Regions from separate parts of the Mesorhizobium sp. W016 genome, predicted to be linked through region 4. Evidence: predicted binding sites of a transcription regulator. Region 4 holds the regulator's gene; each other region holds the start of a gene.
The links. The regulator PhoB, encoded in region 4, activates phosphate uptake and scavenging genes when phosphate is short. The targets are predictions, from matches to a motif close to TGTCATNNANCTGTCAT.
Positions count from the first base shown of each region.

Region 1: a site for PhoB is predicted at 4,338-4,354, ahead of ACYG9V_RS02975 (alkaline phosphatase D family protein). Genes of this name have one in related genera too.
Region 2: a site for PhoB is predicted at 4,738-4,754, ahead of ACYG9V_RS12975 (LTA synthase family protein). Genes of this name have one in related genera too.
Region 3: a site for PhoB is predicted at 5,164-5,180, ahead of ACYG9V_RS20610 (bifunctional 2',3'-cyclic-nucleotide 2'-phosphodiesterase/3'-nucleotidase). Genes of this name have one in related genera too.

Region 1 covers NZ_JBTTIF010000002.1:534,675-541,785, reverse strand. Annotated here, with positions in the region: gene ACYG9V_RS03000 (GNAT family N-acetyltransferase) at 1-462, shown strand, start outside; gene ppa (inorganic diphosphatase) at 586-1,119, shown strand; gene ACYG9V_RS02990 (hypothetical protein) at 1,339-1,935, opposite strand; gene ACYG9V_RS02985 (TetR/AcrR family transcriptional regulator) at 2,191-2,808, opposite strand; gene ACYG9V_RS02980 (MFS transporter) at 2,882-4,165, shown strand; gene ACYG9V_RS02975 (alkaline phosphatase D family protein) at 4,426-6,000, shown strand; gene ACYG9V_RS02970 (hypothetical protein) at 6,048-6,326, opposite strand; gene typA (translational GTPase TypA) at 6,524-7,111, shown strand, end outside.
Region 2 covers NZ_JBTTIF010000002.1:2,613,330-2,620,440, forward strand. Annotated here, with positions in the region: gene ACYG9V_RS12955 (cyclopropane-fatty-acyl-phospholipid synthase family protein) at 1-658, opposite strand, end outside; gene rplI (50S ribosomal protein L9) at 845-1,432, opposite strand; gene rpsR (30S ribosomal protein S18) at 1,699-1,947, opposite strand; gene rpsF (30S ribosomal protein S6) at 1,947-2,447, opposite strand; gene ACYG9V_RS12975 (LTA synthase family protein) at 2,759-4,687, opposite strand; gene fabD (ACP S-malonyltransferase) at 4,965-5,912, shown strand; gene fabG (3-oxoacyl-[acyl-carrier-protein] reductase) at 5,973-6,710, shown strand; gene ACYG9V_RS12990 (acyl carrier protein) at 6,932-7,111, shown strand, end outside.
Region 3 covers NZ_JBTTIF010000002.1:4,139,905-4,147,015, forward strand. Annotated here, with positions in the region: gene kdsA (3-deoxy-8-phosphooctulonate synthase) at 1-49, opposite strand, end outside; gene ACYG9V_RS20590 (VOC family protein) at 46-918, opposite strand; gene ACYG9V_RS20595 (Dabb family protein) at 974-1,264, opposite strand; gene ACYG9V_RS20600 (hypothetical protein) at 1,378-1,512, opposite strand; gene ACYG9V_RS20605 (SAM-dependent methyltransferase) at 1,772-3,022, shown strand; gene ACYG9V_RS20610 (bifunctional 2',3'-cyclic-nucleotide 2'-phosphodiesterase/3'-nucleotidase) at 3,083-5,062, opposite strand; gene ACYG9V_RS20615 (NAD(P)/FAD-dependent oxidoreductase) at 5,204-6,469, opposite strand; gene ACYG9V_RS20620 (5-formyltetrahydrofolate cyclo-ligase) at 6,651-7,111, shown strand, end outside.
Region 4 covers NZ_JBTTIF010000002.1:191,162-198,272, forward strand. Annotated here, with positions in the region: gene xylF (D-xylose ABC transporter substrate-binding protein) at 1-882, opposite strand, end outside; gene ACYG9V_RS01265 (ROK family protein) at 1,148-2,383, shown strand; gene phoB (phosphate regulon transcriptional regulator PhoB) at 2,414-3,103, opposite strand; gene phoU (phosphate signaling complex protein PhoU) at 3,120-3,824, opposite strand; gene pstB (phosphate ABC transporter ATP-binding protein PstB) at 3,866-4,690, opposite strand; gene pstA (phosphate ABC transporter permease PstA) at 4,708-6,024, opposite strand; gene pstC (phosphate ABC transporter permease subunit PstC) at 6,021-7,111, opposite strand, start outside.

The DNA.
Region 1 (7,111 bases), 340 kb from region 4:
GCTGGCGCCATTGCGGACGTGCACCAGCAGGCTTGGGAGGGCGCCTATTCCGGCATCATCCCGCAGCGCTCGCTGACCTCGATGATCAACCGCCGCGGCGCCGACTGGTGGGCCAACGCCATCCGCCGCGCCGCCACCGTTCTGGTGGTCGAGATCGGCGGCACCATCGCCGGCTATGCCACGATCGGCAAGAACCGCGCCCGCGAGCTGAAGCAACAGGGCGAAATCTACGAACTTTACCTGCGTCCGGAATATCAAGGCATCGGGCTCGGCAGCCGGCTGTTCAAGGCGGCGCGGGCGCGGCTTGCCGACCACGGGCTGAAGGGAATGGTGGTGTGGGCGCTGGAAGACAACCAGAACGCACTTTCCTTCTATGCCGGCGCGGGTGGCCGTGACGTCGCCGAAGGCGTCGAGATTTTCGAGCAGAGGGCGCTCAAGAAGGTCGCCTTCGTCTGGGAATGACCGGCCTCGGTTACAAATCATCATAAACCGTGCGCTTCCGTTAGCGCTTCGCACCAATCGCCGCATTGCACCATGCCGCGCCGCCCGCTATCGATCTTGGACATCGAGAGAGGGATTTAAGCCATGCGAATCGAAGCCATTGCCATCGGAAAGAACCCGCCCGAGGACATCAACGTCATCATCGAGGTGCCGATCGGCGGCGAGCCGATCAAGTACGAGATGGACAAGGAGGCCGGCACGCTGTTCGTCGACCGTTTCCTGCACACCTCGATGCGCTACCCCGGCAATTACGGTTTCGTGCCGCACACGCTCTCGGGCGACGGCGACCCGATTGACGTTCTGGTCTGCAACACCCGCGCGCTGGTGCCGGGCTGCGTCATCAATGTGCGGCCGATCGGCGTGCTGGTGATGGAAGACAATGCCGGCCAGGACGAGAAGGTCATTGCCGTGCCGTCGCCGAAGCTGACGCTGCGCTACGAAAACGTCACCGAATACACGCAGCTGCCCGAGATCACCCGCGACCAGGTCCAGCACTTCTTCGAGCACTACAAGGATCTCGAGCCCGGCAAATGGGTCAAGATCGAAGGCTGGCACGATTCCAAATACGCCAAGAAGATGATCGTCGACGCGATCGCACGGGCGAAGGCGGCAAAGTAGCGCCGAGAGAGGCCTGCGTCTCGTTCAAGTAAGCGGCAAACGCCAGCGCGAGGCACCCCCCTCTGGCCTGCCGGCCATCTCCCCCTCAAGGGGGGAGTCGCAACGGCTTTCGTCAATTTTCAGCGCCGAAAGAAAAGCGCCGCCAGCGAAGCTGCCAATCTCCCCCCTTGAGGGGGAGATGCCCGGCAGGGCAGAGGGGGGTGCCTTGCACCCACGTGACTAGTTATCCACCCGACCAAACGCCGGCACGTTGCCGATGACGGTGTGCTTGTCCTTGCCACAGGCGAAACTCTTCGCCTTTTCGTCGGCCAACTTGCGCGCCTGGTCATTGGCCTGCGGGTTGCCGGTGGCCAGCACGAGGCCGATGGTGCAGCCGTCGCGGGCTTCCATCTGGGCGACCTTGGCGACGAGCAGCACTTCGGTCGGCTTGTTCTCGTCCTCGGGATTGCTGATCGAGCGGCGGTGGATGACGGCAAAGGGAACGGCAACGTCGCCCTTGGTCTCGATGCGCCACTCGACCTTGGCGCCGGACGAGTTGAAGCCGGAAAAGCTCTCCCAGACCGAGGTCATGTCGCCGCCGGGCGGAAATCCGTAGAACAGCGATTCACGGGCGTCGTCATAGGCGATCAGCACGGGATAGCCACGATAGCCGGAGCAGGCGAGTTCGGCCCATTCGCCGTCGCCTTCCTGCGCCTGCGCATAGGTGACGCAGTCCTTTTGCGAGTCGAGGTCGGTGTAGACGCTGGATATTCCGTCGGCATGGGCGGTTTGGGATAGGGCGGCGAGGGCGAATGGAACAAGCAGCAGGGTTCGCATGCGGACGTCTCCCGTGAAGTTCGCCCCAGCCTATCGCCAAATCTGCGGCCGGCCTAGCGTGCCAATCTCAACGTTGGCGCCGCCCAAATCGCCCTGCCGGGCAATTCTCCCCCTGAACGGGAGAAAGTGGCCGGCTGCGCCGCTGGCGACAACCTTGCAACGCTGGCAATTGGCGAAATCGTGATGAGAGCGTTCCTCGCCCCATTTCCGGGAAAGGATGCCGGCAGGTGAGGGGCGGCGCCAACGTTCGAAATGTTATTTCTTCAAGCTCGCCTCGATCAGCAGGTCGGCGTTGTGGGCGACCGCTGCCGCCGGGCCTCCGAGGCCGAAGAGCTGGCCACTGATATAGGCGCCTTCGATCAACAGCAGCAGGCCGTCGCCGAGCGTGTCAGGGTCTTTAGCGCCCATCGCTGCGGCCATCGCGCGCAGGCGGTGGCGCAACTCCTGCTTGTTGGCCTCGCTGACGACGCGCGCCGGATGGCCATGTTCGGGATATTCCACCGCCGCGTTGGTCATGCCGCAGCCGCGATAGTCCGGCCTTTGCGTGCGCTTGCCGACGCGAGTCAGGAAAGCCCTGAGCTGTGCCCGCGGGTCGCCGGGATGGGCAGCCACGGCTTCGTCGAAACGCTCCCAATACTCACGGTCATATTGCCTGAGATAGGAAGCGGCGAGCTCGTCCTTGGAGGGAAAGCTGCGGTAGAGGCTGGGCTTGGTGACGCCGGCGCGCTTGACGATCTCGTCGACGCCGATCGCCCGGATGCCGCGGCGGTAGAACAGGTCGTACGCCACGTCGAGGATTTTCTTGGCAGCCTTGGGCGGTGCGGCTGCATGACCGTCCTTGATGGTCAGTTCAATATTTTTGTCCGTTGGCATGGTATGACTCGATTGACGTGTTACCGATCGGTACGTATACATGTCCTCACCCTGCAACGTACCGGTCAGTAACATGATAGCTCAATCCCGTCCCTTTGGCCAGCGCTACGCTTTCGTCGTGGTTGGCGTCATCTTCCTCTGCTTGTTGATCGCGGCCGGGCTTCGTTCCGCACCCTCGGTGATGATGCTGCCGTTGGATAAAAGCTTCGGCTGGGGGCGCGATACGGTTTCGATTGCCGCCGCGATCGGCATCTTCCTTTACGGCCTGACCGGGCCGTTTGCCGCCGCATTGATGGAGCGTATCGGCTTGCGCCGCACGCTGCTTGCCTCGCTTGTGATCATGTCGGGCTCGACCGCGCTCAGCCTGCTGATGACCGAGCCATGGCATCTGTTCCTCACCTGGGGCGTGTTTTCAGGTATCGGCTCCGGCGCGGTCGCCACCGTGCTCGGCGCCACCATCGTCAACCGCTGGTTCAAGACCAATCGCGGCTTGGTGATGGGGCTGATGTCGGCCTCCAGCGCCACCGGCCTCTTGGTGTTCCTGCCGCTGCTGGCATCGCTCGCCCAGTCGGGCGGCTGGCAGCCCGTCGCTACCGCCGTCTCGATCGCCACCGCCTGTCTTCTGCCGCTGGTCTGGCTGTTGGTTCCGGAGCGTCCCGCTTCGATCGGCATGGTGCGCTATGGCGCCGGGGCGGATGACGTGCCGCCGGTATCGCCGGCATCGCAAGGCAATTTCCTGGCGCATACGCTCAACACGCTGCGCCGCGCCGCCGGCACCCGCGTCTTCTGGTATCTGTTCGCCACGTTCTTCATCTGCGGCTTCACCACCAACGGGCTGGTCGGCACGCATCTGATCTCCTTCTGCGGCGACATGGGCATCCCCGAGGTACAGGCCGCAGGCCTGCTGTCACTGATGGGTATTTTCGACCTGATCGGCACGACGCTCTCGGGCTGGCTCACCGACCGTTTCGACCCGCGCAAGCTGCTCGGCGTCTACTACGGCATTCGCGGCCTGGCGCTGATCTATCTGCCCTATTCCGGCTTCTCGGCGACCAGCCTGATCATCTTCGCCGTGCTCTACGGTCTCGACTGGATCGCCACCGTGCCGCCGACGCTCAGGCTCGCCAACGAGGCCTTCGGTGACCGCAGCGGCCCGATCGTGTTCGGCTGGATCGTAGCCGGCCACCAAGTCGGCGCCGCCACCGCCGCCGCCTTCGGCGGCACCATGCGCGAACTGCAGGGCAATTACGAACTGGCTTTCCTGATCGCCGGCATGACGGCGATCGTGGCTGCGTGTCTGTCGCTGCTGATCAATACGAGCAGGCCGGCTTTCGATCCGGAGCCGCAAGCGGCGTAAGGCGCGGTACTAATCTCCCCCCTCAGGGGGGAGATGGCCGCGAAGCGGCCAGAGGGGGTCCGTGCGACCGGACTCAGCCTCTTGCGCAGAGGTCGGCGCTCCAAGCGAGGCGACCCCCTTCTGTCGCCTTCGGCGACATCTCCCCCCTCAAGGGCGGAGATCACCTGTCGATTGTTATCAAAGTTTCATCTTCCCGAGATGTGGCTGAAACATTGAAGCTGGAGCTTGCTGGCACCGTTCGAAGCCATCAGGAGACAGCCATGAACAAGATCTCGTTGACCCGCCGCGCTTTCGTCACCTCTGCCAGCGCCGCCGGTCTGCTCGGCGCATCGGGGCTCGCTTTGCCCTATTATTCGCGCGCCAGCCAGCGCCCGGCCTTCACCCATGGCGTCCAGTCCGGCGATGTCGATGCCTCGTGCGGCATGGTGTGGACGCGCACCGACCGGCCTTCGCGCGTCATGTTCGAAGTGTCGTCGACGGAAAACTTCGCCAATGCGACGCGGCTGGCGCCGCTCGATACCTCGCCGGCCAGCGACTTCACGGTCAAGCGCCTGCTTACCGACCTCGCCTCCGACCAGGATATCTTCTACCGGATGACTGCCGCCGACCTGTCGGATATCAACGCCGTTTCCGAACCGATCGTCGGCCGTTTCCGCACAGCACCCGCCTCGAAGCGCGACATAAAATTCGCCTGGTCGGGCGACACGGCCGGCCAGGGCTGGGGAATCGATGAGACCGGCATGAAAACCTACGCCACCATCGCCAGGCACACGCCGGATTTCTTCCTGCATTCCGGCGACACCATCTATGCCGATGGCGCCATGAAGGACGAGGTAGACCTGCCTGGCGGCGGCAAGTGGAAAAACGTCGTCCTGATCGACGGCAAGCGCAAGGTGGCCGAGACGCTGGATGAGTACCGCGACCAGTGGAAATACAACATGATGGACAAAAACGTTCTGACCTTGAGCGCCATCTGCCCGACCTTCTACCAGTGGGACGATCACGAGGTGCTGAACAACTGGTCGGATTCGAAGAATCTCGGCGCCGACAGCCGCTACACCGAAAAATCCATCCATGTGCTGGCGGCGCGTGCGGCGCGCGCCTTCCATGAGATGACGACGATCCGCTACGAGCCGTCCGAGCCCGGCCGCGTCTACCGCAAGATCGCGCATGGGCCGCTGCTCGACGTGTTCTTCCTCGACATGCGCTCCTATCGCGGCCCGAACGGCCCCGACATGCAGGAGGACATGACGCCGCAGTCACGCATGCTGGGCGAACAGCAGACGAAATGGCTGAAGCGCGAGCTGACGAATTCCAGGGCGACCTGGAAGATCATTGCCGCCGACATGCCGCTCGGCCTCGTCGTCTGGGACGACGGCGCCAAGAAGGTCGGCGCGGAAGCCATCAGCAATGGCGACAATGGCCTGCCCAAAGGCCGCGAGCTCGAGATCGCCGACCTGTTGCGCTACATCAAGACTGCCGGCATCACCAACACGGTCTGGTTGACCGCCGATGTCCACTACACGGCGGCGCACTATTACAACCCCGACAAGGCGCGGTTCCAGGATTTCAATCCTTTCTGGGAATTCGTCTCGGGCCCGATCCACGCCGGTACCTTCGGTCCCAATGATTTCGACATGACCTTCGGCCCGGAGCTGAAATTCATCAAGGCGCCGACCACCGAACAGGGCCAGAACCTGCCACCCTCGGCCGGCCTGCAGTTCTTTGGCCTGGTGGACATTTCAGGGGCGACAGAGCAGCTGACCGTGCGGCTGATGGATCGCGACGACATCGAGCTTTACAAGGTGACGCTCGATCCGGTGCGGTCGGCGTAAGCCTTTGGGTCGGCGCGAAGGATCGGTACGCTTGGAATGGGCAACCATCAGTCCGGGTAGCAAACCGTCGGAATCTTCGGCCACACCGCGCTGTCGCAGCCGGCAACCTGCTGCCTCTGCTTGAAAGAGGCGCTGACCGGGCCGGTGACCACGGGGTCGACGCCATCAGGGGCGTCGGCAAACATCTGCTCGGCCGTCCGGTCGGACGACGAAGCCGGATTGGCTTCCTTCACCGTGGCGGCCGATTGAGCGGCATTGGCCGCCAGCACGGCAGCGAATGCGACCGAAGCGATGAGGGGCCAAAATCGGTTGAGTTTGTCGGTCATGAATTTCGAACTACCCGGGCCCAGAAAGGTTCCCGCCTTGGTTAACAAAACCATCTCACACCGAGATGCTTAAGATTTGATGAGTATTTGGTGGTGCGCCTCCTCTTTCGCAATTGCGAAAAACCCTGTATGAGCCGCGCAACCGAAAGAGGCGGCGCCTTTTGGCCTGCTGCCTGCAACGCTCCCGAGACCACAAAATGAAAATTCGTAATATCGCGATCATCGCGCACGTCGACCATGGAAAAACCACCCTCGTCGACCAATTGCTGCGGCAATCCGGTTCCTTCCGCGACAATCAGCGCGTCGCCGAGCGCGCCATGGATTCCAACGACCTCGAAAAGGAACGCGGCATCACCATCCTGGCCAAGGCGACCTCGGTCGACTGGAAGGACACCCGCATTAACATCGTCGACACACCCGGCCACGCCGATTTCGGCGGTGAGGTCGAGCGCATCCTGTCGATGGTGGATTCGGCGATCGTGCTGGTCGACGCCGCCGAAGGCCCCATGCCGCAGACCAAGTTCGTCGTCGGCAAGGCGCTCAAGGTCGGCCTGAAGCCGATCGTCGTCATCAACAAGATCGACCGTCCGGACGCCCGCCACGTCGAGGTGGTCAACGAGGTGTTCGACCTGTTTGCAGCGCTTGACGCCACCGACGAGCAGCTCGACTTCCCGATCCTCTACGGTTCTGGCCGCGATGGCTGGGTCTCGGAAAATCCGGAAGGCCCGAAGGACCAGGGCCTGGCGCCGCTGTTCGACCTCGTCATCAAGCATGTGCCGGAGCCG
Region 2 (7,111 bases), 2.4 Mb from region 4:
GCGCATGCGCCCGGTCGGTGGCGACGCCGTGCTGCTCGGTCGACAGCGTCACGCCTTGCACGTCGACATCGAAAGCCTTGGCGAGATAGAGGCCGAGCCCACCCCAGCCGGAGCCGATATCGAGCACGGTCTGGCCGGCCTTCAGCCTGAGCTTGGCGGCGATATGGCGTTTCTTGGCCATCTGCGCCTCGTCGAGCGTCATGTCCGGCTGTTCGAAGTAGGCGCAGGAATACTGCATGTCGTCGTCGAGGAAGAGCCGGTAGAGGTCACCCGACAAATCATAGTGGCGCTGCACGTTGCGGCGCGCCCGTGATGCGGTGTTGATCTGCTGCAGGCGGCGAAAGGCGTGGCGCAGACCCTCGATGGCCTTCGACCAGGTGGCGTCGATACCGCCGCTGCCCATGTTCTGGAAGGCGATGCGCATCATACCCAGGACGCCGCCCTCGATGATGTCGAGTTCGCCGTCCATATAGGCTTCCGGCACCGCCAGCATCGGGTCGAAGGAGATGGCCCGCTCGGCGTGCCTGGTCTTGATGTGCATATGCACCGGCTCGCCGCTGCCGTCGCCGAAAACCACTGTGGAGCCCTTCGGCCCGGTGACTTTCAGATTGCCCGTACGCACCAGGCGGTCGAGAACGCGCTTCAACAGAATATTCATCACCAAATGTCCCCTCACGGTCAGACTGGCGGACCAATTCTGCAACAATATATAGGGGTTCGAAAAGTTCCATTTGGCACAAAAATGCCCGGGCGAGAGGCCCGGGCATTGGTCCAGAAAGGCTGGATGACGAGGAAGTGATTGGAGCGCTGCTCCCCTCGCTTCCCGATCAGGCCCCGTGCGGGATCAGGCGTTGTCTTCTTCGCCGCCTTCGAACTCGGTGTTCGGGTCGAAGAAGTTCTCCGGCCGTGCGTTGTCGTTGATGTCATCGCCATAGATGGCTTCGGCGGTGGTCAGCGTCTCGCCCTTGGCCTGGCGCTCGGCTTCGTCGGCCGTGCGGGCGATGTTGAGGCTGATGGTGACCTCGACTTCCGGATGCAGCGCAATCGCCACATTGGTGACGCCGATAGTCTTGATCGGCTGATTGAGCTGGATCTGGTTGCGGTTGACCGAGAACCCTTCGGCGGTCAGCAGGTCGGCGATGTCGCGGGTCGACACCGAACCGTAGAGCTGGCCTGTCTCGCCGGCCGAACGTACGGCGATGAAGCTCTTGCCGTCGAGCTTTTCGGCAACCTGGCTGGCTTCCGACTTGCGCTCGAGGTTGCGGGCTTCGAGCTGCGCGCGCTGTCCTTCGAACTTCTTCTTGTTGGCTTCGTTGGCGCGCAGCGCCTTGCCCTGCGGCAAGAGGAAGTTGCGGGCAAAGCCGTCCTTGACCTTGACGGTATCGCCCATCTGGCCGAGGCGGGAAACGCGTTCGAGAAGAATCACTTGCATGGTTTTGTTCCTTCGTCTGGGCACCGACCGCGGGATCGGCGCCGAATTGAATGGAACAGGTCAGGAAGCTCTGAGCGCCTTGGCGCCGGTGTCGCTGTCCTGCCTGTCGCGGCAGTTAGAGGCTTTTCACCTCAACTCGGGATTTCAATGCACGTCGCCAAGAGTGGTCCCGGTTTTGGGACAACGACATGCATCATCAAATTACCCCTGCGGCGCCCGTCGCCGTGGGAGAAGGAAGCAGGCGGCGAACCGCCCGCTCGAAAGTCTTAGCGAACCACGTAGGGCAGCAGGCCGAGGAAGCGGGCGCGCTTGATCGCCTTGGCGAGTTCGCGCTGCTTCTTCTGGCTGACGGCGGTGATGCGCGACGGCACGATCTTGCCGCGCTCGGAAATGTAGCGCTGCAGAAGACGCACGTCCTTGTAGTCGATCTTGGGCGCGTTGGCGCCGGAGAAAGGGCAGGTCTTGCGGCGGCGATGGAACGGGCGCCGGGTCGGGATCTGATTGATGTCGACCATTATTCTGCACCTCCTTCAACGCCTTCGCGCGGACGGCGCGGACCACGATCGCCACCGGCGTCGCCAAATGAGCGCGGCGGACGATCGCCACGGTCGCCGCGATCACGGTCGCCGAACGAGCGCGGACCACGATCACCACGGTCGCGGTCGCCGAAGCCGCCGCGTTCCGAGCGCTCTTCGCGCTTCTGCATCATGGCCGACGGGCCTTCCTCATGCGCCTCGACCTTGACGGTCAGGAAACGCAGCACGTCCTCGGACAGGCCCATCTGGCGCTCCATCTCGTTGAGCGCTGCCGGCGGGCAGTTGAGGTCCATAAGCGTGTAGTAAGCCTTCCGGTTCTTGTTGACCCGGTAGGTGAGGGACTTCAGTCCCCAGTTCTCGACCCGGCCGACGGACCCGCCATTTGCGGAGATGACGCCCTTGTACTGTTCGACAAGCGCATCGACCTGCTGCTGCGAGAGGTCCTGCCGGGCAAGGAACACATGTTCGTATAGAGCCATAGTGGTTCAGTGCCTTTCTTCGTTTCTCTCCCGGATCCTCGCGGCAAAAGCCTCTGCAACTTCTCTGACCCGCTGGTCCCGAGGGGGCGAGGAAGAAAGGAGCATTTCGAGACGGTCGAGAGCGGAGACACGGGAGGCGGAAGCGCTTCTGGCTTCACACGAAGGTTTTGGGTAAAACCTCCGGCCCTCCGTTCAGCCCCCAGCAAGGACCGGCAGATTGCGGGCGTCTATATAGCAATTTGGCTGGAAGGCAAGGGTAACGCATGCTCCGGACAGCGTCCTGGCGTCGCAGGGTTGGAAAAGACCAGGCATCAACTCGTATGCGGGGTACGACCGTTGATCGTTTCGGGGAAGAAGTCCGGAGCCGCCTTACGCTTGCCGAACATCATATCGTATTGCAGCAGGCGGAAATCGTTGATCGCCGGATCAACATCCTTCTGCCGCGCCCAGTCCGGCGTGGCCTCACCTGACGGTGTCAGAAGCAGATTGCGGTCGACGACGCGATAGCGTTCGCGCAGCGCGCCCAGGAAGCCGGTGTAGTAGGGGTGCGTGATCCCGGCCGTCGTAAGGATATGGTAGGGCAGGAAGGCTGGGCTCACGGCGCCCATATCCTGCGCCGGACCGGTGCGGTTAGACCAGATGACCAGCGGCGTCTGATGATGCTCCAGTGCCGCCTCGGGCGTCGGTTCCTTGCGCGGCGCGACATTGTCCTTCAGGTAACCGGTTTCGACATAGACGGGGCCGAGCGGCGGCAGATGGTCGCCGAAGAAGGCGATGACCGTCGGCCGCTCGCGCTTCTTCGCCCATTCGATCAATCGCTCGAGGCCACGGTCGGCATCGGCCGATCCCTCGGCGTAGCTGAGCAGCGATTCCCGCGCCCACGTGCTGATCGGTGCCACGACCTTGTGGGTCGGATTGTAATAGCGGTACGGCTCGTAGGGACCGTGGTTCTGCAGGCTGACGGCGAAGAAGAACACCGGCCGCTCGCTGGCGTCGGCCTCTGCGATGATCTCGTCGGTCATCGACGCATCGGAAGCCAGCGGCCCGCGCTTTTCCAGTGGCGGCAGCGTCTCTTCCGAGCGGAAATCGTTGAAGCCGAAATCGGCATAGACGGCGCCCCTGTTCCAGAACCAGTTGGTGCCCGGGTGGATGGCGCGCGCCCGGTATCCCTCGCTTTTCAGGAAGGTTGCCAGCGACGGCGTCGGCGTGCGCACATATTGCTGATAGGGGATCGAGCCCGCCGGCAGGAAGGCATTGGAAAAGCCGGTCAGCGCCTCGAATTCGATGTTGGCGGTCATGCCGCCGAATTCCGGCGAGAACATATAGCCGGAACGCAGCGCCCGCACATTGGGGATCGGGTCAGGCGTGATTGTGACGCCGGGCAGCTTGGTCGGATCCCAGAAAGATTCGCTCATCACCACGATGATGTCGGGTTTCTCATCCGGTACCGAGGCCGTCACATCAGGCCTGTCGATCGCGTCGATCGCCTTGTCGGAATAGCCCGCCGGCGCCGAGACATGCGCCATCGGCACGTTGAGCGCGAAGGCTAGCGCAAACCCGTTGGAGGCGTAGTTCTCCTTCTGGTCCCACATGATCGGGATGATCTGCAGCCGGTCGCGGGTCCATGAGAAGGTGGCGTAGTCCATGATCGAGACGAAGAAGGCGAGCAGCGGCACTGCCAGCGTCAGCCGCGCCAGCCGCCCTTTGCGGCTGAGGATCGGAACCTTGCGGCGCCACAACCGCCAGCCATAGATCAGCAGCGACAGGCCGGCGACGATGCCGACCGCCATGGCGAGCGCCGTCCAAGGCCGTTCGCGCACCAGGAGCGGCATCAGTGCCATGATCTGGCGCGAATAAAGAAAATCGGTTGGGTAGAGCGGATCGCCGAGATAATGCGACTTCTGATGCCCCACAAAGGCCAGCGCCAGCGTCAGCGGCGCCACGATCATCAGGCTCTGGTGACTGCGGCCAAACACGGCGTCCAGTCCCATCAGCACCAATGCAAAGACAATGATGGTGGTCCAGCCCGGCTTGAATGGCTGCAGGAAGAAGTCGACTGTGCCGAAGAAGTCGCCGCGCACGATCCATTCGATGGCGAACACCAGGATGGCGGAGGCAAGCAGCGTGACCAGACCGTAGCGGATGACCGGCCATCTGCGCCCCGGCAGGTAGCCGGTGGACGGATCGTCTTCCAAGAACTGTGGCGCGGGTACGGCCGCGCCCTTCCTGATCCTAGCCACGTCTCTTCCCCCGGCCCAAGCAACGCGTATTTCCACTCGCGCCACCGTTCTGTCATAGAACTGTCATGCAAAAGCTAGCGCCTGTGGCGAAAATAAGAAGAGCCAGCAAACGATTCGTGAGCGGTTTTCATCAGGTGTGATCGGCAAAAAGCCTTTGGGAACAGAGACTCGAGGTCAGCTCCGGTTCAAGCGAGAGCGGAAATGCCGCCTCCGGGCTTGACTTGACGGTCCGCCTTGCGTCACAGGCAGGAAAAATCAGCCGCTGGAGAGCGCCCAAATGGCCGTCGCATTCACCTTTCCGGGACAGGGCAGTCAGGCTGTCGGCATGGGCAAGGACCTCGCCGACGCCTTCCCCGAGGCACGCAGGGTGTTCGAGGAAGTCGATGATGCGTTGGGCGAAAAGCTGTCGAAACTGATCTGGGAAGGCCCGGAAGAGGCGCTGACCCTGACTGCCAATGCCCAGCCGGCGCTGATGGCGGTCTCGCTGGCGGGAATCCGCTCGCTGGAAGCGCGCGGCTTTTCGCTGAAGGACAAGGTTGCCTACGTTGCCGGTCATTCGCTCGGCGAATATTCCGCCCTTGCCGCGGCCGGTTTCGTTTCGGTCGCCGATGCTGCCCGGCTGCTGCGCATCCGCGGCAACGCCATGCAGGCGGCGGTGCCGGCCGGCGAGGGCGCCATGGCGGCGATCATCGGACTGGAACAGCCCGACGTCGAAGCCGCTTGCACCGAGGCCGCAACGGGATCCGGCCAGGTCTGCCAGATCGCCAACGACAATGGCGGCGGCCAGCTGGTGATCTCCGGCGCCAGGGCGGCGGTGGAACTCGCCGCGAAACTGTGCACCGAAAAGGGCGCCAAGCGGGCGCTGATGCTGCAGGTCTCCGCACCCTTCCATTCGGCGCTGATGGCGCCGGCGGCCGATGTCATGCGCGAGGCGCTGGCGGGCGTGACCAAGAATGCACCGGTCGTGCCCGTCGTCTCCAACGTCACTGTAGCCCCGACCCGCGACCCCGACGAGATCGCGCGCCGCCTGGTCGAGCAGATCACCGGCCGCGTGCGCTGGCGCGAAACGGTGGAGTGGTTCGGCGCCAATGGCGTCGCCACGCTCTTTGAGATCGGCGCCGGCAAGGTGCTTTCCGGCCTGGCGCGGCGGATCAGCCGCGACATCACCACATCGGCCGTCGGCACGCCGGCCGAAGTCGAGGCGGCGCTGGCCGCGCTTGCATAATCCACTGGCGATTCAACCTCTCCCGTGGGAAGGGTGTTCTCTTAAGATCAGGAGACGAAAATGTTCGAACTGACCGGCCGCAAGGCGCTCGTCACCGGCGCATCGGGCGGCATTGGCGAGGCGATTGTCCGGGTGCTGCATGCGCAAGGCGCCATTGTCGGCCTGCACGGCACCCGCATCGAGAAACTGGAGACCCTGGCCGGCGAACTCGGCGACCGGGTAAAGCTGTTCCCGGCCAATCTTGCCGACCGTGACGAGGTCAAGGCGCTTGGCCAGAAGGCCGAAGCCGAACTCGAAGGCGTCGACATACTGGTCAACAATGCCGGCATCACCAAGGACGGCCTGTTCGTGCGCATGGCGGACGCGGATTGGGACAGCGTGCTGGAGGTGAACCTCACCGCCGTGTTCCGGCTGACCCGCGAGCTGACCCATCCGATGATGCGCCGCCGCCATGGCCGCATCATCAACATCACCTCGGTGGTGGGCGTCACCGGCAATCCTGGCCAGACCAATTATTGCGCCTCCAAGGCCGGCATGATCGGCTTTTCCAAGTCGCTGGCGCAGGAGATCGCCACCCGCAACATCACTGTCAACTGCGTCGCCCCGGGCTTTATCGAATCGGCCATGACCGACAAGCTCAACGACAAGCAGAAAGACGCGGTAATGGCCGCGATCCCGACGCGCCGCATGGGCACGAGTGTTGAAGTGGCGTCGGCCGTCGCCTATCTCGCCTCCAACGAGGCAGCCTACGTCACCGGCCAGACCATCCATGTCAACGGCGGCATGGCCATGATCTGACGGGATATTGTCGGGTGATAAGAAGACATGGCCGGCTTGTGAAAAGAGACCATTTCGCCTTGGACCTCGGCCATTTTTCGTGTAATGCGGCCCGCAACCCGGCGGTTCGGGCAAAAACCGGTCCGGCATCGTTGCGTTTCCGGCAGGACCATCTTTCAGCTTGATTAGCGGCATTCTGCCCGCTAACGAAGACAGACAAACAAAAGACGAGGATGCCCCAAATGAGTGACACCGCAGAGCGCGTCAAGAAGATCGTCATCGAACATCTTGGCGTCGATGCCGACAAGGTGACCGAGCAGGCGAGCTTCATCGATGATCTGGGCGCGGACAGCCTCGACACGGTCGAACTCGTCATGGCGTTCGAAGAAGAGTTCGGCGTCGAGATTCCGGACGATGCGGCC
Region 3 (7,111 bases), 3.9 Mb from region 4:
TTACCGACGAATTCGGCGCCATCGAATTAGGCCCTTGCGGCTTGCTCATGGGGTCTCCCGGAAGATGAAAGCCGCGCCCTGTCCGGATGCCGGCTGCACGACGATTTCGTTGCCCGCTATATCGTGCCCGACGGCGTTGTCTGCAAGCAGCCTCGCGACAGCGCCGACACTGCGGGCCGAAAAGACGATCGCGGCGAAGCGAAGGTCCGTCGGCGCGCCAGCCGACATGCCGAAGCGCTCAGCGAAAGCCGCGGGCTTGAGAACGCTCAAACGCGCGTTCGCCAGGTCGAACGCCGTGCTGCTCCTCTGCCTCGAACCCGTCGCTGTCTCGATCAGGTGGCGCTTTTCGGATGGCACGCCGCTGACCGCAACGATTTCGGCAATGCCGGTCACGCCATTGGCATGAGCCTGCAGTGCCGTACGGTCGATTTGAGGGGCGTTGATCCGCTCGCAAGCGAACAGAAAGGCGTCCATCGTCTCGGCGCCGGCGGCGAAAGCCAGTTTGAACGAGGCCATGTCGCTCTTTCCGGCCGTGTCGGTGAAGGCGCGGGAAAAGCTCAGTACGTCTCCCGCCGACAGGCCGGCTTTGATAAAGCGCGCATGGTCCGCATCGGCATCGTCGGTGGCCAGCACCACGGCGGAAAAGCCCTCATCGCCCAGCCTGGCGCGATAGAGCCGGTCGCGCGCGACAAAGACATTGCCACCGGCAAATGCCTCGTCTGCAGCCTGTTCATTCCCGACCGCCAGCGGTTCGAGGTAGGTGCCGTCGGCGAAGAAGACGCAGCAATTTTCGGTGCCGAAAGGGTGGATGCCGGTTGGTGCGACGATGAAGCCAAGCGATGTCAGCCGCGCCCGCGCCACGGCGAGGCTCGCCGTCGGCAACACAAGATGGTCAAGCGGATGGATCGTGCTGGTCATGCCGGCGCGGTGTGCATCATTCCGGAAATCGGTTCAAGGCCTCTTGCCAGCCCGATCAGGCCATCGCCACGACATCGGCCGAATAGCGCAATTCGCGCAATGGTTTCACCCGACTGGTCGTCTCGGCATAGAGCGGGTGCGCCTTGTAGGCGGCAAGCGCGGCATCATCCTCGAACTCGGCATAGACGACCACGTCGATCGCATCCGACAGCGGATCGACCTTGGTGTTGAGCGTCACCTCGAAGAGGCTTGAATGCGGGATCTTGCCCAGCGCGAGCAAGCCCGTGCGCACGGCCTCGACATCGTCCTTGCGCCGCGCGCTGAAGAAAACGATATGCCGGATCACACCTGCCTCCACGTTCGATTTGCGGCATGTTTTGTGTGAGCGGGACCGTCGCGTCAACCGCCACGATGTCGCGCCCGGCAATGCCGGCAGGCGACTTTGCAGAGGCGCAAAAGCTAGGCTTTGCCGGTGACGTAGCGCACGACGCGCGACATTTCCCTGACCGTCGTGTCGAGATAGCGGCCCTGATTATAGAGGCCATCCCAGATCAGGAAAAAGGCGATGGCGGTGATGACGATGACGTAACGCATGGCTGAAACTAACGTATGTGGCTGTTCCTAACCATAGCGATTTCACCGGCGGTTGCTCGCCCTCACCGATTCTGGCCCCAGGCACGCCACCTGGGCCAGTGCCGGGCACGGCTTGCCTCTTGAAGTTCCGGTCGATGCGGTGGAAGATTGTGGCGAAAATTTAAGCAGGCTACGGCGTTCGCGCCTGGCGAATGAAAGTGGAGGATGTGGAGGCCGGCAGATCTTGCGCCGCCCCCGCGGAAGTCCAGGGGGGTGTGAGATGGCTGTCAGGGAATACAAAGGCATCGGCGACGCCATCAGGCTGGACGAACTCAATTTCGCCGAGATCGTCAAGGGCCTGCCGGCCAAGGCGCGCATGGTGCTGTCGGCGGCGATGAAATTGCCGCGCGGTTCGCTGAAGGTGAGGATGCCGGATGGCCGGGCGGTGCTTGTCGGCGGCAACGGACCCGGGCCGGATGCCGAGCTGGTGTTGAAGAACTGGCGCCTGCCCGGCCGTGCCTTTTCCGGCGGCACCATCGGCGTTGCCGAATCCTACATGGACGGCGACTGGGAAAGCCCTGATGTAACCAGCTTCCTCGAACTGTTCGTCGTCAACTCGGCCGTTGGGGAACGCATTGCCGGCGGCGCCAACTGGCTCATCAACACGGTCCAGCGCATCCGCCACTGGTTCAACGAAAACACCCGCACCGGCTCGAAGCGCAACATCTCGGCGCATTACGATCTCGGCAACGCCTTCTACAAGCAATGGCTCGATCCCAGCATGACCTATTCGTCGGCGCTCTATGCGACCGGCGCCAACGACCTGGAAAGCGCTCAGGCCGCCAAATACCGCGCGCTGGCCAAGGATACCGGCATCGGCAAGAAGGACCATGTGCTCGAGATCGGCTGCGGCTGGGGCGGTTTTGCCGAATTTGCCGCGCGCGAGATCGGCTGCCGCGTCACCGGCCTGACCATCAGCCGCGAACAGCACGATTTCGCCAAGGCGCGCATCCAGAAGGCGGGACTGTCTGACAAGGTCGACATCAAGCTGCAGGATTACCGAGACGAAACGGGCACTTACGACCGCATCGCCTCGATCGAGATGTTCGAGGCGGTCGGCGAAAAATATTGGCCGGTATTTTTCGGCAAGATGAAGGCGTGCTTGAGGCCCGGCGGCACCGCCGGCCTGCAGATCATCACCATCAACGAGGCCGCCTACGACACCTATCGGGCGAGGCCGGATTTCATCCAGCGCTATGTCTTCCCAGGCGGCATGCTGCCGACGCCGTCGATCCTGAAGACGCTGGGCAGCGACCATGGCCTTGCCCATCTGCGCGAGCGCGTCTTTCCGGACGACTATGCCCGCACGCTTGCCGAATGGCGCAACCGCTTCTGGGCGTCGTGGGAAAAGATCGTCCCGCTCGGCTTCGACGACCGCTTCAAGAAGCTTTGGGAATTTTATCTCCACTATTGCGAAGCCGGCTTTAGAGCCAGCTACATCGACGTGCGCCAAGTGGTCTACAAAGCCTGATCCGAAGCGTGATTGAGCGGGCGTATGCCCGCTCGTTTTCCCTGTTAGCTGCACGTTGCCTCAAAGCAGGATGCGATACTTCGCAAACCCGGATTCGCCCTCGCCGGCCGGCTCGATCTTGAGCGATTTCACCCCAGATATGAAATCCTTCGCTTTGGGGCCGGTCTCGAACACGACGCTGGTGCCGGGCAGCGGCGTGAACGACCAATTGTCGTCGGCCGAGGGGTTGATCGTGCCTTCGCTGACGACGTAGCGCACGATCACGTCGCGGTTGGTGTCCGGCGCCTCGTAGATGATCTTCGAGGCATTGATGTCGGGGAAATTGCCGCCACCGCCGGCGCGGTAATTGTTGGTGGCGACGACGAATTTCGCTGCCGGATCAATCGGCTTGCCGTCGAAGCTGAGGCCGACGATGCGGTTCGAGCCGGCATTGGCGACGCCACCCTTGGCATCGTATTTCGGCAGCTGCGACAGGTCTATTCCGTAGCTGACGCCATCGATCACATCGAAATTGTAGGACGGGAATTCGGTGTCGATGAGCGCCTGGTCGGCTTTGCCCGGCTCGATCTTCCTGAAAATGCCGGCCGACATTTCCAGCCATTCCTTCACTTGCGCGCCGGTGATTTCGACGGCACGAACCGTGTTCGGATAGAGATAGAGGTCGGCGACGTTCTTGATGGCGATGTCGCCCACCGGCACGTCGGTATAGTAGTCGGCGCCGTTGCGCCCGCCGGCCTTGAAGGGCGCCGCCGCCGACAGCAGCGGCACGTCCTTCCACTGCGTGCTTTTTAATATGTCCTTGAGGTACCAGCTCTGCGCCTGGTTGACGATCTGCACCGACGGATCGTCGGCGACCAGCGCGAAATAGGAATAGAGCGGCGCCGAGGTCTTGCCGACCGGTCGGCGGACATAGGCAAGTGTCGCCTCATGGTCCGCCTTCAGCGCATCGACGACGCGCTGGTCGTCCGCCACCGTCGGCTTGTTTGCCTTGTCGACGCGCTCGTAGATCGGCCTTGCCTCAGATGTGGCCGAGGCTACGCGCCATTTCGATCCGTCCCGTTCCAGAAGCAGATCGATCAGTCCCATATGCGAGCCCCAGAAACCGCCCATCACGGCGGGCTTGCCCTGCAGCGTGCCTTTCTCGGTGTCGACGCCATCGAGCGCCTGAAAATCCTTCTTGCCGGGGAAGACCAAATGCTGATGGCCGGTGAACACCGCATCGATGCCTTCGACGCCGGCGACGAAGAAGGAGGCGTTCTCCATGCCGTCGCCCTGCTTGATATCGATGCCGGAATGCGAGAGCGCGATGACGATGTCGGCGCCCTCCTCCTTGATCTGCGGCACCCATGCCCTGGCCGCCTCGACGATGTCGCGCGTCCTGACATTGCCTTCCAGGTTCTTCAGGTCCCAGACCATGATCTGCGGCGGCACGAAGCCGATGATGCCGATCTTGATCGGCTGCTCGACGCCCGACCCGTCCTTGATCTTCTTGTCGAGGATGACATAGGGCTTGAGGTAGAGCTTGTCGTCGCGCGGGTTGGCGGCAAGCTCGGTGCCGCGGATCAGATTGGCGCAGACGAAGGGGAAATTGGCTCCGGCCAGCACCTTGTCGAGGAACGACAGGCCGTAATTGAACTCGTGATTGCCGAGCGTCGAGCATTCATAGCCCAGCAGGTTCATGCCCTTCATGATCGGATGCAGATCGCCTTCCTTGAGGCCCTTCTCATAGGCGATGTAATCGCCCATCGGATTGCCCTGCAAAAGATCGCCATTGTCGATCAGCATCGCATTGGTGGCTTCCTTGCGCACCGCCGCGATCAGTGAGGCCGTCCGCGACAGGCCCATCGTGTCGTTGGCTTTATCGGCGTAGTAGTCGTAAGGCAGCACATTCACATGGATGTCGGTGGTCTCCATGATCCTCAGATGCGCCTGGTTGGCCTGCGCGCGGGCGGAAAACGGATGCAGCATGATCAGCGCCCCGCTGGCGGCCGCACCGGCAAGAAAACTACGGCGGGAGACGGGGTTGAGCAAATGTGACATTGGTTTTCCTTCCCAGCGACGTGACAAGATCCCAGCCCCGGGCGGAAGCTTCGCGCCGAAAACCGGCCATGTCCATCGGGAAGTCAGTCGATCAGCAAAAGGTGACGGCTGGATGAATATCCTTGGCCGCGGTTGAGAACCTCAGCCCTTGTTATCATCGCCCTGGGTGATCAGTCGCGCGCTCCGCTGGCCGGTGAAATAGATCCATAGCCAGCTAAGCGACACCGACAGCCGGTTGCGGAAGCCGATCAGGAAGTAGATATGCGCCACGCCCCACAGCCACCAGGCAAGCCATCCCGTGAGCTTGATCCGGCCGAAATCGATCGCGGCTGCCCACTTGCCGATCGTCGCCAGGTCGCCGGCATGTTTGTAGCGGAAAGGGCGCGGCGCGCCATCGCCGGCCAGCCGCGCCCTGATCGTCGCGGCGACGTGCTTGCCCTCCTGCTTGGCGGAAGGCGCCACGCCTGGCACCGGCTTGCCGTCCGGCCGCAAGACATGCGCGGTGTCGCCGATGACGAAGATTTCAGGACTGTTCGGCACGGTCAGATCGGGCTCGACCATTACCCTGCCCGCCCGGTCCACCGGCGCTCCCAGCCACTCTCCAGCGGGCGAAGCCGCTACGCCGGCGGCCCACAGGATGGTTCGCGCCGGCAGATGCGTATCGCCAAAGACGACGCCTTCGGCATCGAGGCGCGTGACGGCGCGGCCAAGCTCGACCGTGACGCCCCGCCGCTCCAGCGCCTTGCGCGCATAGTCGGACAGCTTTGGCGCGAAATTGGCGAGGATCCTGTCTCCGGCCTCGACCAGCACCACACGCGCCTCACGCGTGTCGATGTTGCGGAATTCGCCGCGCAGCGTTTCGTGCGCGAGTTCGACAATGGTGCCGGCAAGCTCCACGCCGGTCGGGCCGCCGCCGACGATGACCAGTGTCAGCAGTGCCTGGCGCTTGGCCGGATCGGTCTCGCGCTCGGCCTGCTCGAAGGCGAGCAGGATGCGCCGGCGAATGGTGGTTGCGTCTTCAAGCGTCTTCAGCCCAGGCGCGAAAGGCTCCCATTCGTCGTGGCCGAAATAAGCATGACGCGCGCCGGTGGCGAGCACCAGCGTGTCGTAGGGAACAGAACTGCCGTCCTCAAGCAGCACGCGTTTGCCTGGACGGTCGACGCCGGTGACGTTGCCGAGCAGGGTCGTCACGTCCTCGCGCTTGCGCAGCAGATGACGGATCGGCCAGGCAACTTCCGAGGTCGCCAGCGAGGTGGTCGCCACCTGGTAGAGCAGCGGCTGGAAAAGGTGATGGTTGCGCTTGTCGATCATGGTGATGCGCACGGGTGCGCCGGCCAGCGCCCGGGTGAGTTCGAGACCGCCGAACCCTGCGCCGACGACAACGACATGATGGCTGGTTTCACTCATCGCATTCACCCCTGTTTGTCTCTCTTTATCTAGTGATTTTTGTGCACCGCAACAATGTCGCGGCGCGCTAGACTGCCGCGCGTAAGGCTGCCCAGGACTCGTCGCCGGATGTCGCGAATGCCTATGTCGGCAAGCCTGGACGGGTATAGCTTTGCAGGGGCTGGAACCACGGGAGTGAAGCATGGCCAACGACGATGACAAAGATCGCAAAGGGCGGGCGCAATATTCTTCTCCGCCTTGCTTCATGCACGAACTCGATCCGGAATTTCGCGCGCCATTGACCGACTGGACCGATGTGCGCCGTTGGCGCAAGGCCGAGCGCGAGCGTCTGATCGCGGCACGGTTGGCGGTTTCCGCCGATGCGCGGGTGGCGATGTCGCGGGCTATCGCCGAAGGGCTCGACGCGGCAATCGGCGACATTGCCGGCCGCATGGTCAGCCTCTATTGGCCGTTTCGCGGCGAGCCGGACCTGCGGCCGTGGATGGCGTCGATCAACCAGCGCGGCGGCCGCACGGCACTGCCAGTCGTCATCGAGAAGGGCCAGCCGCTGATCTTCCGCGCTTATGTACCCGGCGACCGGCTGGAAAAAGGCGTCTGGAACATCCCTATCCCCGCCGAAGGCGACCCGGTGCTGCCCGACAT
Region 4 (7,111 bases):
CTTGGCGCCGGCAATGTCGCCCGTCTTCTTGCCATCGGCAAGCTGCGAGGCGATCTCGGCGGCGTTCTTGCCGAGTTCGCGCGCGTCCTTCCACACCGACACCGTCTGCGTGCCGAGCGCGATGCGGTTCAGAGCGGCATGGTCGCCGTCCTGGCCCGAGACCGGAACCGTTCCGGCAAGGCCCTGCGCCGTCAGCGCGGCGACAACGCCGCCGGCGGTGCCGTCATTGGCCGCAACCACGGCATCGACCTTGTTGTCATTGGCGGTCAGGAACTGTTCCATGTTCTTTTGCGCGTTGGCCGGCAGCCAGCCATCGGTATAGGCCTCGCCGACATTCTTGATCTTGCCCGAGTCGATGGCTTCCTTGAGCACTTCCATCGAGCCCGAGAACAGGAAATCGGCATTCGGATCCGAGCCAGAGCCCTTGATGAAGACATAGTTGCCTTCGGGCTTCGCCTTGAACACTTCGCGGGCCTGCATGCGGCCGACTTCCTTGTTGTCGAAGGTCAGGTAGAAGACGTCCTTGTTCTCGATCAGGCGGTCATAGCCGACGACCGGAATGCCTTCGTCCAGCGCCTTCTGCACCGCCGGGCCGATGGCCGAGGCGTCCTGCGCCAGGATGATCAGCGAGTTGGCGCCCTGCGAGATCAGGCTTTCGACGTCGGTCAGCTGCTTGCCGGGATTGGACTGCGCGTCGGCGGAAATGTACTTGTCGCCGGCAGCCTCTATCGCCGTTTTCATCGCCGCCTCGTCGGTCTTCCAGCGCTCTTCCTGGAAGTTCGACCACGACACGCCGATGACCTTGTCCTTCGCCTGCGCGACCGACATCAGCGCCAGCGACATGGCGACACCCGCCAGCATGGCGGCTGCAAATCTGTTCATCATAATCCTCCCTGCGCCGCGTGCGGCGCGACAAAACTGGCCCGAGGGCCGGCACACAGAGGCGCTATTTTTTCGAGCCTCGAAAAAATACTGGTTCAATGATAACGCGCTGTCAACATCGATTCTGATGGATTCTGATGGCCGTGCCGAATTTTTTCGAGGTCCGCAATAAACAATGACAGGGCTGCCGGCGTCTGCCAATATTTGGCTGGTGCCGTCGAACGCCGTCACTATCATGAGGCGCGAGGAGGCCGGGAGGAAACAAATGTCGGTTGGAATCCGCCACGACGATCTGCGCCGTCGCAACCGTGCGATGGTGATTTCAGCCGTGCGCCGGGCCGGCCAGCCGTCGCGGACCGAGATTGCGGCGACCACCGGCCTCAGCCACTCGACCATATCGGCAATCTCGTCTGATCTGATTCAAGAAGGCATCCTGATTGAAGGCAAACCTGGCGAGACCGGCGCACTGAAACGCGGCCGGCCGCAGGTGGGCCTTGGTCTCAACCCGGAAGCGGCGGCGGTGATGACCGTCGTGCTGTCGCTCAATTTCCTGTCCGTCACCGTCATCGACTATGCCGGCCACGTCGTCGCCGAGGAACAGCGCCGGCTGGACACGCTGACCAAGCCGCGCGACGAGCTGATTGGCGAATGCGTAGCAATCGTCCGGCGGCGGCTTGAGGATCCCGACCTCGATGTCCAGAGCATCGCCCGCATTGCCATGGGCATCCAGGGCATCACCGATTCGCAGGCGCGCGCCATGCTGTGGTCGCCGATCACGCCACTGACCGACATTGCCTTCGCCGACATGTTGGAAGCGGAATTCGGCATTCCTGCCACCATGGAGAACGATTGCAACATGATGGCGGTGGCGCTGCAATGGCGCCAGCCCGAGCGCTACCGCGACAATTTTATCGCCATCCTCTTATCGCACGGCATCGGCATGGGCCTGGTGCTGAAAGGCGAACTGTTCACCGGCACCCATTCCTCGGGCGGCGAGTTCGGCCACATGATCCACCGTCCGGGCGGCGCGCTCTGCCGCTGCGGGCGGCGCGGCTGCGTGGAAGCCTATGCCGGAAACTACGCCATCTGGCGGAGCGCCAAAATGATGGGCGAGGATGCCGAGCCGGTCGATATCGGCGACGCTGATATGCGCGCACTCGCCGCGCGCGCCCGCGAAACCGACGGCCCGGAGCGCGAAGCCTATCGCAAGGCCGGCGAGGCGCTCGGCTTCGGCCTCGGCAGCCTGTTTGCGCTGATCGATCCGGCACCCGTCGCCATGGTAGGCGTCAGCGCCGCCGCCTTCGACTTGATCGAACCGGCATTGCGCGAAGCGATCGCCCAGACCGCCGGCGGCCAGCACTCGAAATCGATCTCCTTCGACACCGAGCCCAACGAGCTGCCGCTGATCCGCGAAGGCTGTGCCATGCGCGCGCTCGGCTTCGTCGACCAGGAGATTTTCGCGCCGGGCATTCAGGCGAAATCCGGCAAGCATGTCGCCTGAATGGCCGGCAACGGCGCGACGCGCAGCATCCTAGTCTTCCCTGATAGCGTAGCCGGCGCCGCGAATGGTACGGATGACATCCGGCATGCGGCCGTTGTTGACCGCTTTGCGTAAGCGCCCGACATGCACGTCGACGGTTCGCTCGTCTATATAGATCGTCTCGCCCCAGACATTGTCGAGCAGTTGGCTGCGCGAGAACACGCGGCCGGGATGGCGCATCATGAATTCGAGCAGCCGGAACTCGGTCGGTCCGAGCCTGATCTCGCTCTTCTTGCGGTAGACCCGGTGCGATTCTCGATCGAGCACGATGTCGCCGACCTTGAGCACGCTCGACAGCACTTCCGGCTTGGCGCGGCGCAGCAGCGCTTTCACGCGCGCCATGAACTCCGGCGTCGAGAATGGCTTGACCAGATAGTCGTCGGCACCGGTGGACAGGCCGCGCACGCGATCGCTTTCCTCACCGCGCGCGGTCAGCATGATGATCGGCAGCCGCTCGGTTTCGGGCCGCACTCTAAGCCGCCGGCAGAGCTCGATGCCGGAAACAGCCGGCACCATCCAGTCGAGCACCAGGAGATCGGGCACGTTTTCCTGCAGGCGGATCTCGGCCTCGTCGCCGCGTGTCACCACCTCGACCTGATAGCCTTCGGATTCGAGGTTGTAGCGGAGGAGCACGCCTAGTGGCTCCTCGTCCTCCACGACCATGATGCGTGGCGCGATCATAGGCAGTTCACCCTCATCAGGCCGGCGTGGCCATGGCCGTCTCGTCCTGCTTCGGACGATTGGCGGGCAATTGCTGGCCGGTCAGCACATAATACGCATTTTCGGCGATGTTGGTGACATGATCGCCGATGCGCTCAAGATTCTTGGCGCAGAACAAGAGATGCGTGCAGGCGGTGATGTTGCGAGGGTCTTCCATCATGTAGGTCAAGAGCTCACGAAACACGGACGTGTATTTGACGTCGATGCGCTCGTCGTCATTCCTGAGTTTTGCAAGCGCTGCCGCATCGGTGGCGGCATATTCCTCGACGACGCCTTGCACCTGGATCAGCACCAGTTGCGCCATGGCGTCGATGGAGTGCGAGAGGTCGCGCGGCGTGACGCTCAAGCCCACGGTGCCGACGCGTTTGGCGATGTTCTTGGCGAGGTCGCCGATGCGCTCGAGGTCGCCCGCCATGCGGATCGAGCCGACCACGGCGCGCAGATCGTTGGCCATCGGCTGGCGCTTGGCGATCAGCGTGATGGCGCGGTCGTCCAGTTCGCGCTGGCGCGCATCCATGATGGCGTCGTCGGACACGACACGCTGTGCCAGCGCATTGTCCGAATTGAGCAGCGCCCTGGTCGAGCCGCTGACCATCGAGCCTGCCAGATCGCCCATGTCGCGGATCAGCTTGCTGATCTGCCCGAGCTCTTCATCGAAGGAGGCGACGGTATGTTCACCCATGATCTTGGTCCTCGTGCCTGAAAATTCACCCGCCGGACGGCTCAGCCGAAGCGGCCGGTAATGTAGTCCTGGGTGCGCTTGTCGTCGGGGTTGGTGAACATCTTGTCGGTGGCGCCCTCCTCGACGAGATAGCCGAGATGGAACATCGCCGTGCGCTGCGACACGCGCGCCGCCTGCTGCATCGAGTGGGTGACGATGACGATCGTGTAGTTCTGGCGCAGTTCGTCGATCAGCTCCTCGACACGGGCGGTGGCGATCGGATCGAGCGCCGAGCAGGGCTCGTCCATCAGGATCACCTCCGGCGACACGGCGATGGCGCGCGCGATGCACAGGCGCTGCTGCTGGCCGCCGGACAGGCCGGTGCCGGGCTCCTGCAGGCGGTCCTTGACCTCGTTCCAGATCGCCGCCTTCTTCAGGCTCTGCTCGACGATCTGGTCCATGTCGGACTTGCGCTTGGCCAGCCCATGGATGCGCGGGCCGTAGGCGACGTTCTCGTAGATCGACTTCGGGAACGGGTTGGGTTTCTGGAACACCATGCCGACGCGGGCGCGCAGTTCGACGACATCGATGTTCTTGTCGTAGATGTCGTCTTCATCGAGCGTGATCTTGCCGGTCACCCGCGCCGAATCGATGGTGTCGTTCATGCGGTTGAGGCAGCGCAGGAAGGTCGACTTGCCGCAGCCGGACGGGCCGATCAGCGCCGTCACCTGGTTCTGACGCACGTCGAGATTGACGTCGAACAACGCCTGCTTCTCGCCGTAGAAGACGCCGACCTTGTCGCCGCGCATCTTGATGACTTCGTTCGACTTGGCGTTCATTTTGTCGCCCACTGCATTCTCAAGGGACTGTTCGGTCATGATGTTCATACCAAATTGCCTTTTTTCTACCAGCGCCGCTCGAAGCGGCGCCGGAGCACGATCGCGGTGATGTTCATGGCCATGAGGAAGACGAGCAGGATGATGATGGCGCCGGACATGCGCTCGACAAAAGCGCGCTCAGCCTCGTTTGCCCACATATAGATCTGAACCGGCAGCGCGGTCGCCGGATCGAAAGGCGTCGTCGGATAATCGGCGACGAAAGCGACCATGCCGATCAAGAGCAGCGGTGCTGTCTCGCCGAGCGCACGCGCCAGGCCGATGATGGTGCCGGTAAGGATGCCTGGGGCGGCAAGCGGCAGGATGTGATGGAACACCATCTGCATCTTGGAGGCGCCGAGACCTAGGGCCGCCGAGCGGATCGACGGCGGCACCGCGGCGAGGGCGGCGCGCGTGGCGATGATTATGGTCGGCAATGTCATCAAGGTCAGCACCAGGCCGCCGACGAAGGAAGCCGAGCGCGGCATGCCGAGGAAGTTGATGAACACGGCAAGGCCAAGCAGACCGAAGACGATCGACGGCACCGCCGCGAGATTGTTGATGTTGACTTCGATCAGGTCCGTAAAGCGGTTCTTCTTGGCGAACTCCTCCAGATAGATGGAGGCGGCGACGCCGATCGGCAGCGCCAGCAACAGCACGATCACCATCATGTAGAACGAGCCGATGATCGCCACGCCCATGCCCGACGTTTCGGGCCGGCTGGAGGCGCCATAGGTGAACAGGCCGGTGTTGAAATGCTCGGCCATCACGCCGTCGGCTTTAAGCTTGTTCATCCAGTCGATCTGCTGGTTGGACACCTTGCGGCGCGCTTCATCGACGCCGAGGTCGATCTGGCCCTTGAAGGCCGAGTCGAGGTTCGCGGCAGCCAGGATGTCGACGTCACGCGTCCTGCCGATCACCGACGGATCGGCGGAGACGATGTCGCGCAGCTGGACGCGGGCGCCTTCCGACAGGAAGCCCTTGAGCTTCAGCATCATCGGCTTGTTGGCCGGATCGATGCCGAGCTTGGCCACCAGCGCGTTTTCGGCGAGCTTGGGATAGTTCGCCTTGATCAGCACGGTAGGGTCGGTCGCGCGCTTGCCGGAGGGATCGATCACCTTCTCGTCGAAGGTGACCGGCAGCGTCACCGTCGTCTGCCAGAAGGCGGTGTAGCCTTTCGAGACGATGGTGATCAGCATGATGGCCAGGAACGCCAGGCCCACCGAGATCGCAATCACGCCATAGATGCGGAACCGGCGTTCGGCGGCATAGCGCGCCTTCAGCCCGATGTCGCGGCGCGGTCGCGCGACGGCGCCCGCCATCGTGTCCAGGGGGATGTCGGTCATTCGTACTGCTCCCGGTACTTGCGCACGATGTAGAGGGCGACGATGTTCATCACCAGCGTCAGCGCGAACAGCGTCAGGCCGAGCGCGAAGGCGACCAGCGTCTGCGGCGAGTTGAACTCGAGGTCGCCGGTCAGCTGGTTGACGATCTTGACGGTGATGGTCGTCATCGCCTCGAACGGATTGGCCGTCAGATTGGCGGCGACGCCCGCCGCCAGCACGACGATCATCGTCTCGCCGATGGCGCGCGACGCCGTCAACAGGATGGCGCCGACGATGCCGGGCAGTGCCGCCGGCAGGATCACCCGCTTGATCGTCTCGGAGCGGGTGGCGCCGAGGCCGAGCGAGCCGTCACGCATTGCGCGCGGCACCGCGGTGATGATGTCGTCGGACAAAGAGGACACGACCGGGATCAGCATGACGCCCATCACCAGACCGGCGGTGAAGATGCTCTGGCCCTGGATGAAGGGCGAGCCGCCGGTGAGTGCCGCCGACAGGTCGCGCAAGAACGGTCCGAGGGTGACAACGGCGAAGATGCCGTAGACGATGGTCGGAATGCCGGCCAGCAGTTCCAACGCCGGCTTGACCACCGAGCGCACACCGCGCGAGGCATATTCGGACATGTAGACCGCCGACATCAGCCCGACCGGCACTGCGACCAGAAGCGCGACGGCGGCGATGTAGAGCGTGCCGGCGAGTAGCGGGATCAGGCCGAACTGACCCTGGCTGCCGCCGGAACCGGCGGCGGCGAAACGCGGATCCCACACCGTGCCGAAGAAGAAGCTCATCGGCGATACGCTCTCGAAGAAGGTGATCGTCTGGAACAGCATCGACAGCACGATGCCGACCGTGGTCAGGATGGCGATGGTCGAGGCCGCAAGCAGCCCCCACAGCATCAGCTTCTCGACATTGTTGCGCGCCCTGGCGCGCGGCGCGATCTGCCTCAGCGCATAGAAGGCGCCGGCGACCGACAGCGCGAAGGTCAGCACGGCGCCGAACAGGCCGAGCCGGTCCTGGACCTGGTTCGCCTCGACCGCGATCGGGATCATATAGTCCTGTGTGTCGCTGGCCAGTGCCACGCCCTTGGCGG